Phytoactinopolyspora mesophila: one gene and its partner. The protein of the gene in region 2 binds, or shares a complex with, the protein of the main gene of each other region. Links are inferred from orthologs where the notes say so. Each region holds a gene or a part of one and is shown on either strand. Other genes may lie near its edges.

The links.
Region 1: the proteins of secA (region 2) and secY are in contact, whole or in part, in a crystal structure (PDB 3DIN), measured with the Thermotoga maritima proteins. The link is inferred for Phytoactinopolyspora mesophila from one-to-one orthologs. Residues at the interface, in WP_004082002.1 of Thermotoga maritima: Glu261, Ala262, Arg263, Lys300, Ala301, Arg302, Thr303, Ile304, Ile305, Leu323, Tyr324, Asp325, Pro326, Val329, Ser330, Tyr333, Ile336, Lys340, Phe345, Val349, Glu363, Phe364, Tyr374, Ser375, Gly376, Gly377, Glu393, Ile395, Thr482, Ser483; in WP_004081795.1 of Thermotoga maritima: Glu108, Gly109, Glu110, Glu111, Ala236, Glu237, Arg238, Arg239, Ile240, Thr241, Ile242, Gln243, Tyr244, Ala245, Arg246, Arg247, Val248, Thr249, Gly250, Arg251, Arg252, Val253, Tyr254, Gly256, Ala257, Ser258, Thr259, Tyr260, Leu261, Pro262.

What each region holds. Positions count from the first base shown.
Region 1 is NZ_WLZY01000003.1:251,848-257,991, reverse strand. The notes cover bases 2,065-4,862. They hold secY (preprotein translocase subunit SecY), read left to right. Parts: upstream 2,065-2,707; coding sequence 2,708-4,018; downstream 4,019-4,862. Other genes in these bases: map (type I methionyl aminopeptidase), read left to right, coding at 4,607-4,862; F7O44_RS10950 (adenylate kinase), read left to right, coding at 4,015-4,590; rplO (50S ribosomal protein L15), read left to right, coding at 2,071-2,523; rpmD (50S ribosomal protein L30), read left to right, coding at 2,065-2,078. In the rest of the region: rpsH (30S ribosomal protein S8), read left to right, coding at 1-268; rplF (50S ribosomal protein L6), read left to right, coding at 291-830; rplR (50S ribosomal protein L18), read left to right, coding at 834-1,217; rpsE (30S ribosomal protein S5), read left to right, coding at 1,270-1,887; more of rpmD, read left to right, coding at 1,884-2,064; more of map, read left to right, coding at 4,863-5,431; F7O44_RS10940 (DUF1707 SHOCT-like domain-containing protein), read left to right, coding at 5,548-6,027. UniProt on the Escherichia coli protein: The central subunit of the protein translocation channel SecYEG. Consists of two halves formed by TMs 1-5 and 6-10.
Region 2 is NZ_WLZY01000005.1:256,954-263,618, reverse strand. Bases 1,928-5,246 are described here. They hold secA (preprotein translocase subunit SecA), read right to left. Parts: upstream 4,942-5,246; coding sequence 2,128-4,941; downstream 1,928-2,127. Other genes in these bases: F7O44_RS16050 (GNAT family N-acetyltransferase), read left to right, coding at 5,152-5,246; F7O44_RS16060 (SGNH/GDSL hydrolase family protein), read right to left, coding at 1,928-2,038. Outside these bases: F7O44_RS16070 (LysM peptidoglycan-binding domain-containing protein), read left to right, coding at 1-426; F7O44_RS16065 (Rv3235 family protein), read left to right, coding at 441-992; more of F7O44_RS16060, read right to left, coding at 1,046-1,927; more of F7O44_RS16050, read left to right, coding at 5,247-6,270; F7O44_RS16045 (winged helix-turn-helix domain-containing protein), read right to left, coding at 6,365-6,665. UniProt on the Escherichia coli protein: Required for protein export, interacts with the SecYEG preprotein conducting channel.

The DNA of each region.
Region 1 (6,144 bases), on a different replicon or contig from region 2:
CAGCTTCAAGGTTGAAGACACCCCCGAGGGTGTCGCCGGCCAGTCGCTCGTGTTGACCCTGAAGTACGGACCCACGCGGGAGCGTTCCATCGCCGGCCTGCGCCGGGTTAGTAAGCCGGGTCTGCGGGTGTACGCCAAGGCGAACAACATGCCCAAGGTTCTCGGTGGTCTCGGCGTCGCGATCATCTCGACATCACACGGCTTGCTCACGGATCGAGCAGCCACCAAACAGGGAGTAGGCGGGGAAGTCCTCGCTTACGTCTGGTAGCGGGAAGGAGTGTAGAAGGAACATGTCGCGTATTGGCAAACTTCCCATTCCCGTCCCCGCGGGTGTCGATGTGTCCATCGAAGGTCGTGGTGTCACGGTCAAGGGACCGAAGGGAACGCTCGAGCACACGCTGCCCGAGACGATCGATCTGGAGCGTGCCGAAGACGGCACCCTCGAGGTGCGGCGTCCGGATGACGAGGGTCGTAACAAGGCGCTGCACGGGCTGACCCGCACACTGGTGGCGAACATGGTCACAGGCGTCACGAGCGGATACGAAAAGAAGCTGGAGATCGTCGGCGTCGGGTACCGCGTCACCGCGAAGGGCTCGAATCTCGAGTTCGCGGTGGGTTACAGCCACCCCATCCTCGTAGAGGCCCCGGAGGGCATCACGTTTGCGGTGGAGTCGCCGACCAAGTTCTCGGTGTCGGGCATCGACAAGCAGCGGGTTGGTCACATCGCGGCCCGCATCCGCGGTCTGCGGCCTCCGGAGCCGTACAAGGGCAAAGGAATCCGCTACGCGGGCGAGCATGTCCGGCGCAAGGTCGGAAAGGCTGGTAAGTAAACGATGGGTATCGCGATCAACGGTCGCGTACGGCGGGGCGACAAAGCTTCCGCGCGGGCGCGGCGTCACCTGCGGGTTCGTAAGAAGGTCAACGGAACGGCCCAGCGTCCGCGGCTGGTTGTCAGCCGGTCGCTGAGGCACATGGTGGCCCAGGTTGTCGACGACACCACCGGCCACACCATCGCCTCGGCTTCGAGCATGGAAGCCGACCTGCGTGCACTCGAGGGTGACAAGCGTGCGAAGGCACGTCGCGTGGGCGAGCTGGTGGGCGAGCGGGCGAAGGCAGCCGGCGTCGAGTCGGTGGTTTTCGACCGCGGAGGCAACCGGTACCACGGCCGGGTCGCGGCGGTGGCCGACGGCGCCCGTGAGTCGGGCCTGGAACTTTAGATCCGAGGGCGACCAATGAGATCGACGACGAATTCGAAGGAAAGAGGACATCATGGCTGAACCACAGCGCCGCGGTGGCGGTGCGGGTGGCGAGCGCCGCGAGCGCCGTGGCCGTGGCGACCGCGACAACCGTCGCGGTGACGGCGGGGCGGACAAGACCGCTTACATCGAGCGCGTCGTCGCCATCAACCGAGTCGCCAAGGTCGTGTCCGGTGGCCGTCGTTTCAGCTTCACCGCGCTTGTGGTGGTCGGAGACGGCGACGGCACGGTCGGAGTGGGCTACGGCAAGGCCAAAGAGGTGCCGGCGGCTATCGCCAAGGGCGTCGAAGAAGCCAAGAAGCAGTTCTTCAAGGTGCCGCGCATTCAGGGCACGATCCCGCACCCGGTGCAGGGCGAGAAGGCCGCAGGCGTAGTACTGCTACGTCCCGCCTCTCCCGGTACCGGTGTGATCGCGGGTGGTCCGGTCCGCGCCGTGCTGGAGGCGGCGGGTATCAGCGACATTCTGAGTAAGTCGCTGGGCTCGTCCAACGCGATCAACATCGTGCACGCCACGGTTGCGGCGTTGCGCCAGCTCGAGCGGCCGGAGCAGGTGGCCGCACGGCGCGGGTTGCCGCTGGAAGAGGTGGCACCGGCAGCGCTGCTTCGGGCCAGAGCGGAGGCGAACTCGTGAGCAGCCTTCGCATCCGACAGGTCAAGAGCAAGATCGGCGGAACCTCGGTGCAGCGCGATTCGTTGCGTTCTTTAGGTCTGAAGCGAATTGGCGACGAGGTCGTCAAAGACGACCGTCCCGAGATCCGCGGCATGGTGAAGACGGTGTCGCACCTCGTCACCGTCGAGGAGGTTGACCAAGGCGATGAGTAATCCATCCCCGCTCAAGCCGCACCACCTGCGACCGGCTCCGGGCGCCAAGAAGGCGAAGACCCGGGTCGGCCGTGGTGAGGCGTCCAAGGGCAAGACCGCCGGCCGCGGAACCAAGGGAACCAAGGCACGCAACCAGGTACCTGCTCGCTTCGAGGGCGGTCAGATGCCGGTGCACATGCGGTTGCCGAAGCTGAAGGGATTCAAGAATCCCTTCCGCACCGAGTACCAGGTCGTCAACCTGGACAAGCTGGCCTCGCTGTACCCCGAGGGTGGAACGGTCACAGTTGACGACCTTGTCGCCAATGGTGCCGTACGCAGCGGTCACCCGGTGAAGATCCTCGGCAGCGGCGAAGTCACGGTCAAGCTCGATGTGACAGTGCACGCGTTCTCCGGCTCCGCCAAGGAAAAGATCGCTGCCGCTGGCGGCAGTACAACTGAACTGTAGGAATCGTCTGTCCGGGCGCCCGGTGAACTTGCTCCGCGCGGCTATCGCCGTGCGAACCAGAGTAGGTCCTGGGCGGCCGGATAGGTTATCGTCCCGGGAGTGGGAAACCGTGTGGCGGTAGCCCGCTGACGGTTTCTCATCACCCAGACCCGGCGGCGTCGCCGGCATCCAGGAGGCAGCCAAAGTGCTCAGAGTGTTCGCTCAGGCGTTCCGTACGCCTGACCTGCGCCAGAAGCTGCTGTTCATGCTGGGCATCATTGTGCTGTTCCGGCTTGGTTCGGCCATACCCACGCCGAACGTCGACGTGAATTCGGTCAAGATCTGTACCGAACAGGCTCGGGAGTCAGAGGGCTTCGGGCTATACGGGATGCTTGACCTGTTTACTGGTGGAGCTCTGCTCCAGCTGGCGATCTTCGCGCTCGGGATCATCCCCTACATCACAGCCGCGATCATCTTCCAGCTGTTGACTGTTGTCATTCCGAAGCTGGAGGCCCTGAAGAAGGAAGGGCAGTCCGGTCAGGCGCAGATCACGCAGTACACGCGATACCTGACGATCGGCTTGGCAGTTCTGCAGTCCACCACCATCGTCACGCTCGTGGAGAGTGGCCGGTTCTTCCCGCAATGTGGTGAGGACATCGTCGTCAACAACTCTGTTGCGTGGCTGGCGATCATGATCCTGACCATGACGGCCGGTACCGCGGTGGTCATGTGGCTGGGAGAGCTCATCACCGACCGGGGTATCGGCAACGGGATGTCGCTGCTGATCTTCACCCAGATCGTGGCCAGTGTGCCGAGCATGTTCTGGAACATCCAGGTCACTCGCGGCTGGGGCATCTTCTCTCTGGTTCTCGTGGTCGCCCTGGTTGTGGTCGCGCTGATTGTCTTCGTCGAGCTGGCGCAGCGTCGAATACCGGTCCAGTACGCCAAGCGGATGGTCGGGCGGAAGATGTACGGTGGCTCGTCCACATACATTCCGCTGAAGATCAACCAGGCTGGCGTCATCCCGGTCATCTTCGCGTCGTCACTGCTTTATGTACCGATGCTGGCCGCGCAGTTCAACGCCGATACTGCGTGGGCAGGCTGGGTCGAGCGGCACTTCCAACGTGGGGACCACCCGCTGTACCTGGCGTTCTACTTCTTCATGATCGTCGGATTCGCCTTCTTCTACGTGAGCATCACGTTCAGTCCGAAGGACATCTCGGACAACATGAAGAAGTACGGCGGCTTCGTTCCGGGCATCCGGGCAGGCCGGCCGACCGAGGAATACCTGACCTACATTCTGAACCGCATCACGTCCGCAGGCTCGATCTATCTTGGGCTGGTGGCACTGTTGCCACTGATGGCGTTCAACGTCATCAATCCGGGCCAGGGTATGGCGTTCAGCAATACCTTCGGAGGCACCAGTATCTTGATTATGGTCGGGGTGGGCCTCCAGACGGTGCAGCAGATCGAGGGCCAACTTCAGCAACGCAACTACGAGGGTTTCTTGAAGTGACGCGTTTACTGATCATGGGCCCTCCTGGGTCCGGCAAGGGGACCCAAGCCGAGCTGGTGGCGGAGTATTTCGGCGTTCCGGCGATCTCCACCGGCAATATCTTCCGAGCCAACGTCTCCGAAGGCACGCCGCTCGGTATCGAAGCGAAGCGATACATGGACGCCGGCGACTACGTACCGGACGAGGTCACCAACAACATGGTTCGGGACCGGCTCTCGCAGCCGGACGCCGCCGGCGGTTTTCTACTCGACGGATATCCGCGAACCACCGCGCAGGTGGACTTTCTCGATTCGGTGCTGAGCGAGCAGAATGCTTCGCTGGAACATGCCATCGAACTGGTTGTCCACGAAGACGAAATCGTGTCCAGGCTGTTGAAGCGTGCGGCCGACGAAGGCCGCACGGACGATTCCGAAGAGGTCATCCGCAACCGGCTCCGGGTTTACAACGAACAAACCGCGCCGTTGACGGCGCTGTACGCCGAACGTGGCGTGCTGGTCCGGGTCGACGGAACGGGTCCGATCGAGGAGGTCGCCGTCCGGGTCGAGAAGGCGATCACCGCGGACGGCCGGTAGCTGGACAGCCGGACTGATGCGGACACGGCGTTCGGACTTGGAGATCAAGAGCGAGGCTGACCTCGCGGGCATGCGAGCGGCCGGGCGTGTGGTCGCCGAAATTCACGCCGTGATGCGCGAGGCGGTGCAGCCAGGTGCCACCGGGCTGGAGTTGGACGCGATCGCCCGTAGGGAGCTTTCGGCGCGCGGCGCGACGTCGAACTTCCTGGGCTACCACGGGTTCCCCGCCACGGTCTGCGTCTCCGTCAACGACGTCGTGGTGCACGGCATCCCGAACGACACACCCTTCGAGCCGGGTGACATCGTGTCGCTCGATTTCGGAGCGGTTCTGGACGGCTGGCACGGCGACGCCGCGGTGACCATTCCGGTCGGCGAGGTGACCGACGACGTTTCACGGCTGCTGATCGACTGCGAGGACGCGCTCTGGGCCGGTATCGCCGCGATGCAAGCGGGGGATCGCCTGCGTGAAATCGGGTCGGCTATCGAGCGTCTGATCCGGTCTCGTGGCCGCTACGGAATCGTCGAAGAGTACGGCGGGCATGGCATCGGGACGGCGATGCATCAGGATCCGCATGTCATGAACTACCGGACCCGGCAACGCGGCCCCAAGCTCGAACCCGGCCTGTGCCTGGCGATCGAGCCGATGATGATTCTCGGCGATGCCGATACGTACACCATGGCCGATGGTTGGACGGTCAAGAGTTCCGATGGTGGGTGGGCGGCTCATTTCGAGCACAGTGTGGCTGTGACCGAGAATGGGCCGTTTGTGCTGACCGCGGAAGACGGCGGCGCCAGCCGGCTGGCCGAGTTCGGCATCGCGGCCCCGATCGATCTGGCCTGACATCGTTGGCCGAGTGCGCAGTGCGGCGCTTACCTGAGCGCACGTCGGGGACCCCGAGGCGCGAATAGGGGGCTACCCCTATGGTGAGCCTGTCTTGAAAGGCCGATACTTGAGGCATGGCGAGTCGGCCCGATATGCGAGCGAGTGATTCCGACCGGGAGCGGGTGTCGGAGATACTCCGTGATGCCCATGGTGACGGGCGCCTTGGCCAAGAGGAGCTCTTGGAACGGCTGGACGCCGTGTATGAAGCCAGGACCTACCACGACCTCGACCAGGTGATCGAGGACCTCCCGCTGGCGCGGCGCCCCGGCGGGGACATAGCCGGCCAGATCATGCGTCGTCCTCGTTCGGAGCCGAAACCGCCTAGCCGGATCACGGTGCAGCGGGTGGCCAGGACGCTGCTCACGGTGAGCTGGTGGATGTACGGCGCCACCGTGGCGTTGTCCATGATGATCTGGTTGCTGGTGCTCGCGACCACGGACGTCGGGGCTCAGTACTTCTGGCCGTTGTGGGTGGCCGGACCTTGGGGCGTGTTGCTTGGCGCCGGCGAGCTCGCTTACCGTCGGCGGTGGCCGGATCGCTCCGTTCGCCCGTGAAGAGACGCGCATAGGCCGGTAGCCGTACGCTGCGCCGACGGTTTGGCGTAACGGTGCATGGTGGCGTAGAATCTGGCGTTGGCCCACTGTGGCCTACCTGGTCGCGCCCTCGCGGCT
Region 2 (6,665 bases):
CTGGCCGCGGTGGCTGCTCCGCTCGGCGCAGCCGTGCCCGCGGCCGCGATGACCTCGCCCACTCAGTTCGCAGCCACCGCGGAATCGCCCCCTGCCAGGTGCGCTTCTGACGGATTCCGCACGGGGCCCATTCCAGGCATCGGCCGGCCACCGGTCACCCCACCGTCCCACCGGCAAGCACCCAGTGCCGAGCCGGAATCCGAGCCCGCAGCCGAACCGCCCGCCACCACCGGGCTCCACGACCCCGTCGTCGTCGAGCCCGGGGCCACTCTCTGGAGTATCGCGGCGGATCATCTGGGACCGGACGCCACACCAGCCGAAATCGCCCGCGAGTGGCCACGGTGGTTCATCGCCAATCACGAACAAATCGGCACCGACCCCGACGTTATCCAGCCCGGCCTACGGCTTTCCCCACCAGAGTCCTGAACGGAGCCACCTAGTTGCGCACATCCACGAGGCCCGCCGGCGTCCGGCGGCTGCCGCTTCCGGTCACCGAACCGCCCTACGATGACGAGACCGCCGAGTTGCGACCTCCCCTGGCGCGGACCCGCCGCGCGACGGACGGCGTTCCGGTCCAAGGCACCCTCGCCCTGTCGGCCCGCACCCGGGCCGCGAACAAGCGTGCTCGCCGGCCGGCTGGCGCCATCCCGCCACCGATCGCGGCCGCGGCGGGCCCACCAGAGCCACGCCGCTGGTGCGCGATGATCGTGCAGGCCTTGATTGAGACGTTGTACGGGCGTCGCCCGGTTCAGCAGCTGTCACGGTGGACCAACGACGCCGTCTACCAGGGCCTGGAACACCGGATCGCCGCCCGGCCGCGAGCCGTCTCGACGGCGACACCTACCGTGCGCGCGCTGCGCGTCTGTGAGGTCAACCCGGCCGTGGTCGAGGCATGCGCCGTCCTTCAGATCGGAAGCAGGGTGCGGGCACTGGCTCTACGCCTGGAAGCCACCGGGGACCAGTGGCAATGCACAACGCTCCAGTTTGTCTGACGACCCGCGCTTCGACGCCGCCCAGGCTGCCCTGCGGCTGCGAATCAGCGGCACTAGTGGGTGCCCCACACCGTAGTGAACGCATCGGCGTAGCCGGCTTGGCCAGCCACGTTCGGGTGGAACGACTCACGCACGAAAGAGGCGAACGCGTCCCAGCGGGTCTCCGGTGCGTCTGGGTCTGGCTCCTGTGACCCGCTTCCCAGCTTGAGGCCGTTGAGCCAGTCATCCGGGCCGTTGGCGCACGCCTCGTGCCCGTCGAATACCGCCTCGAGCTGCGCGCCCGCCGAGCGCACACCGGCCGCCGACGCGGCTTCCTCGATCGCTTGGTTGAGTGCGACGCCGAGGCGCCGGATCATCTCCCGCTCCGCGGTGCTCAGCAACGGAGTGAGCGCCCGGCAGCTGCTGCGGACTTCAGGATCAGGCACCAGCAACGGGTAACCGCCCACGATCAGCACGTCGCCCGGGTTGGCCGCCTGAACATCGACATACAGCTCGGTCAGAGGGTCGACAAGTGCGTCGATGCGGTTCATCAACGTCGTCTCACGGCCCGCACAACCGACAAAAGGAACGAAGCAACTCGCCAGCTCGCCGGCGAAGCCGATGTCGTTACCTCCTACGGTCAGCGTGATCAGCCTGCCGCCAGAGGGGCCGGCCTCCGCCAGATCGTCGAGCTGGTCGTAAACGTCGTCGACGACGGCGCCCGAGCATGCGAGTAACAACCGGTCTTCACGCGACACCTCGTCGGCGAAGATGAGCATGCCCCACGCCTGCGGCGTGCGATCGCAATCGTCGTCGTAGCTCCCCGCACCCAACCCCGACGAGTACGAATCCCCGAGCGAGACGACGCCGGCCGGCGCGGTATCGATGAACTGATCGTTCCGGACAACGCGGATCAGCGACTTCTCGAACCCGTCCCCCGGCTTGGCGGCCAGCGCGGCGGCCGCACCGGCCGGTACCAGCAGTGCCAAGCCCGTGACGATCGCGAGGGCAACGACGAACACGGGGCGGCGGACGCGACTTCTACTGACGAGGGGACGATCTACCATAACGAAACGATAAAGGACGATCTTCTATCGCGATACCCATTCGGTAGAACTGGCCAGAAGTCCGCCTCCGCCCGGGGCCGCGGACCCCCTCAGTTCATCGCGGCGCGCTGCTTCGGATCACCGTGGCAACGCTTGAACTTCTTGCCGGAACCACACGGACAAGGTGCGTTGCGGGACACACCGTCAAACTCACCGTCGCCGTCTTCCTGTGTCGCCGCGTGCGCCCCCCGTGCTCCCCCGGGTCCTGAGGCCACCGGCGCGGTGCGCTCGGTTCGGCGCTGAACACCCGCGTCGCCGTCCACGGTGGGCGCGGTGTATTGCAACTGTGCCGGACGGCGGGCCGGGGTGAGCCCTTGGGCTTCGACGACGGGGGTGGAATCGTCAGCTGCCTGCTCGCCGTCTTTCGGCTTGACCTGGACTTCGAGGTTGAACAGCAGCCCAACCGATTCCTCTTTGATGCCGTCCATCATGGCGGCGAACAAATCGAAGCCCTCGCGCTGGTACTCCACGAGCGGCTGCTTCTGAGCAAACGCCCGCAGCCCGATGCCCTCCCGGAGGTAATCCATCTCGTAAAGGTGTTCACGCCATTTGCGGTCGATAACCGTCAGCAGCACCCGGCGCTCGAGCTCGCGCATGACCTCAGCGCCGAGTGTCTCCTCACGGTTCTTGTAGGCGGCCTGGGCGTCGGCCCGGACCTTCTCGACCAGTGACTCCGACGAGAGCCGTTCGCGGCCACCGGCTTCGCCGATCAGCTCGTCGATGTCGAGCGAGATGGGATAGAGGGTCTTCAACGCCGTCCAGAGTTGCTCGAGATCCCATGTTTCCGGGAATCCGTCGCTGGTGGCGGCGCGGACATACCCGCCGACCGCGTCGTCGATCATGCCCAGAACCTGCTCATGGAGGTCTTCGCCGCCCAGGACACGGCGACGCTCTTCGTAGATGACCTGGCGCTGGCGGTTCAGAACGTCGTCGTATTTCAGGACGTCCTTACGCATCTCGAAGCTCTGGGCCTCGCGCTGAGACTGAGCACTCTTGACCGCACTGCTCACACGCTTGTGTTCGATGGGCGCGTCGTCCGGCTGGTTGAGCGTACGCATGATCATCTCGACCCAGTCGGACTTGAACAGCCGCATGAGGTCGTCTTCCAGCGAGAGGTAGAACCGCGACTCACCAGGATCGCCCTGCCGGCCGGACCGGCCGCGCAGCTGGTTGTCGATCCGCCGGGACTCGTGCCGCTCGGTGCCGAGCACGTAGAGTCCGCCCAATTGCCGGACCTCGTCGCGTTCCGCCGCGACCTGCGACTCGTACTTCTCGAGAATCGCCTTCTCAGCGGCGCTGTACTCTTCGGGGTTCTCCACGGGGTCCAGGCCACGCTGTTTGAGCTCGGCGGCGGCCATGAACTCGTGGTTTCCGCCAAGCATGATGTCGGTACCACGACCGGCCATGTTGGTGGCCACCGTCACCGCACCCCGGCGACCCGCCTGGGCGATGATCGCGGCCTCACGGTCGTGCTGCTTGGCGTTGAGTACCTCATGCGGGACGCCACGCTTGCGCAGCATCTGCGCCAGCCGCTCCGACTTCTCGACACTGGTGGTGCCGACGAGCACCGGCTGGCCCTTCTTGTGCCGTTCGGCGAGGTCGTCCGCCACGGCATCGAACTTCGCGCTCTCGGTGCGGTAGATCTGGTCGTCGTTGTCGATCCGGGCCAGCGGACGGTTCGGTGGGATCGGGATCACGCCGAGGTTGTAGATCTTGTCGAACTCGCTCGCCTCAGTCATGGCGGTTCCGGTCATACCGGACAGCTTTTCGTAGAGGCGGAAATAGTTCTGCAGGGTCACCGACGCCAGGGTCTGGTACTCCTGCTTGATCTCCACACCTTCTTTGGCCTCGATCGCCTGGTGCATGCCCTCGTTGTAACGGCGTCCGGACAGGACCCGGCCGGTGTGTTCGTCGACGATCAGGATGGCCCCGTCGACGATGACGTACTCCTTGTCGAGCCGGTACAACTCCTTGGCCTTGATCGAGTTGTTCAAGTATTGGATAAGCGGGGTGTTCGCACTCTCGTAGAGGTTGTCGATGCCGAGCCAGTCTTCGACCTTCTCGATGCCCGGTTCGAGCACACCCACGGTGCGCTTCTTCTCGTCGACCTCGTAGTCGCTGTCGCGGTGCAACCGCTGGACGAACTTGGCGAACTCGCTATACCACTTGGTCGGCTGATCGGCTGGTCCGGAGATGATCAGCGGTGTACGGGCCTCGTCGATGAGGATGGAGTCCACCTCGTCGACGATCGCGAAGTTGTGGCCGCGCTGGACCATGTCTTCCGTGCGCTGCGCCATGTTGTCGCGGAGGTAGTCGAAGCCGAACTCATTGTTGGTTCCGTAGGTGATGTCCGCGGCGTATGCGGCGCGGCGCTGGGCTGATGTCAGGCCGTTGAGAATCACGCCGACCTCGAGGCCGAGGAAACGGTGGATGCGCCCCATCCACTCGGCGTGGAAGCCCGCGAGGTAATCGTTGACCGTGATGATGTGCACGCCGTCGCCGGACAACGCGTTGAGGTAAGCGGGCAACGTGGCCACCAGGGTCTTGCCCTCACCGGTCTTCATCTCAGCGATGTTGCCGAGATGCAGCGCGGCTCCGCCCATGATCTGAACGTCGAAGTGCCGCTGCCCGAGCGTACGTTTCGCTGCTTCACGCACGGTGGCGAATGCCTCGGGCAGGAGATCGTCGAGCTTCTCGCCGTCGTCGTACCGTTTGCGGAACTCGTCGGTCATCCCGCGAAGCTCGCCGTCGGACAAGTCGACGAAGTCTTGTTCGATGCTGTTGACCTGCTTGACTATCGCCTCGAGACGTTTGAGAGCCTTGCCTTCTCCGGCGCGAAGAATCCTGTCGAGAAGAATGGGCACGAGGGTCAACTCCTAGGCGATGTTTCTGCGAGGCGGCATGGGGTACCTCAAGCTGGTGGCCCCAACCCCCCATGGTACGTGGCGAACCCCGAATCGATAACGGCTCGGATAGGCGCCCAGTTTCCTGCGCGCCCACATCCGCCACCACGACGGGCCATGCGATGAATTCTAGTTGCCCTCGGTACACCCGTCATGGGCACTATACGAGCCATGGAACCATTCGAGCTCAAGAGCGAGCGCGTACTGCTGTCGATGCCGGTCCGGGCCGACATCGATCGCATCACCGAACTCTGCCAGGACCCGGCGATTCAGGACGGCACCACCGTGCCGTCCCCGTACACCAGGGCCGATGCTGAGACATTCGTCAATACCGTGGTGGCCGGCGGCTGGGCAAACGCGACCTCGCTCATTTGGGCCATCCGGGAGCCTCTCACGGGCCGGCTGGACGGAACCATAGGTGTCACCCTGACCGGCGACGGCCTTGGGGAGATCGGATTCTGGACCGATCCGAAAGCGCGCGGGCGCGGGCTCACCTCCCATGCCGTGCGGCTCGTCGCCGAGCGGGTCCTGAACCACCACTCCCTCGGCCTGACCCACCTCGTATGGTGGGCATACGTGGGGAACTGGGCTTCCCGGAGGGTGGCATGGGCCACCGGTTTCCGCCACGAAGGGCTCGTCCGGGGCGGGCAGCCCCAACGCGGCAAGCGGCGGGACGCCTGGGTGGCGACGCTGTGCGCCGGCGATCCGATGACGCCGGCCTCGCGCTGGCTCGATGCGCCGGTGATTCGCGGGGAGCGCGTGACATTGCGCCCGCTCGAGGACACCGACGCCGGCGCCGTGGCCGAGGCATGCAGCGACCCACAGACTCAGTACTGGCTGAGCGGCCTGCCGAGTCCCTACACCATCGACGACGCCGTGAATTTCATCCACAGCACCCGGGAGGACGCCGCTTCGGGCCGGATAGTGCATTGGGCCGCGGTCCGTCCCGAGGGCGGACCGTCCATCGGCACGTTCGGGTTGCGACTGTTCGGTCACCGCAACGATCAAGGCTCGATCGGCTACCACGTCCATCCGTCGGCGCGCGGCCGCGGTATCGCCTCAGAGGCGACCCAGATGGTGATCCGGCATGCGTTCCTCCCGACCGAGGACGGCGGCCTCGGCCTTCGGCGGCTCATCATCGAACACGCGGAGGGAAACGAGGGGTCCCGCAAGGTGATCGAGCGGGCCGGCTTCCGCTACATCGGCGCGCAACGAGCCGACCTGATGCGCAGCGACGGCAGCACAGCCGATCACCATCGCTACGATCTCCTCCCCACCGATCTCGCTTGACCCTTGGGTGTAGAACACCAGGTGCGACGCGAGGGAAGCCGGCCGGCCGAGAGGTGACCACTCGGGAAGGCCACGATGTGGTGCGGGGTGCGGACTAAGAACGACGGACCGCTACGTCCAATGCGGGCGCGAGATCACCGTGACCTGCGACGGCGACGTCGTCCAGCTCGAGCCACCGGGCCATGGAGATGAGTTCTGCCGAGAGCTCCGCGGCAGTCTCACCAGGGGCCTCCGGCTCGGCCCAGGCGGCCTGGACCCGGAGGACACCGGCCTGCCGGTCCGCTTTGAGATCGACCCGGGCCACCAGCTGATCGCCGAGCAAGAATGGCAGGACGTAGTAACCGTGCACGCGTTTGGGTTTGGGCACGTAGATCTCGAGCCGATACCGGAAACCG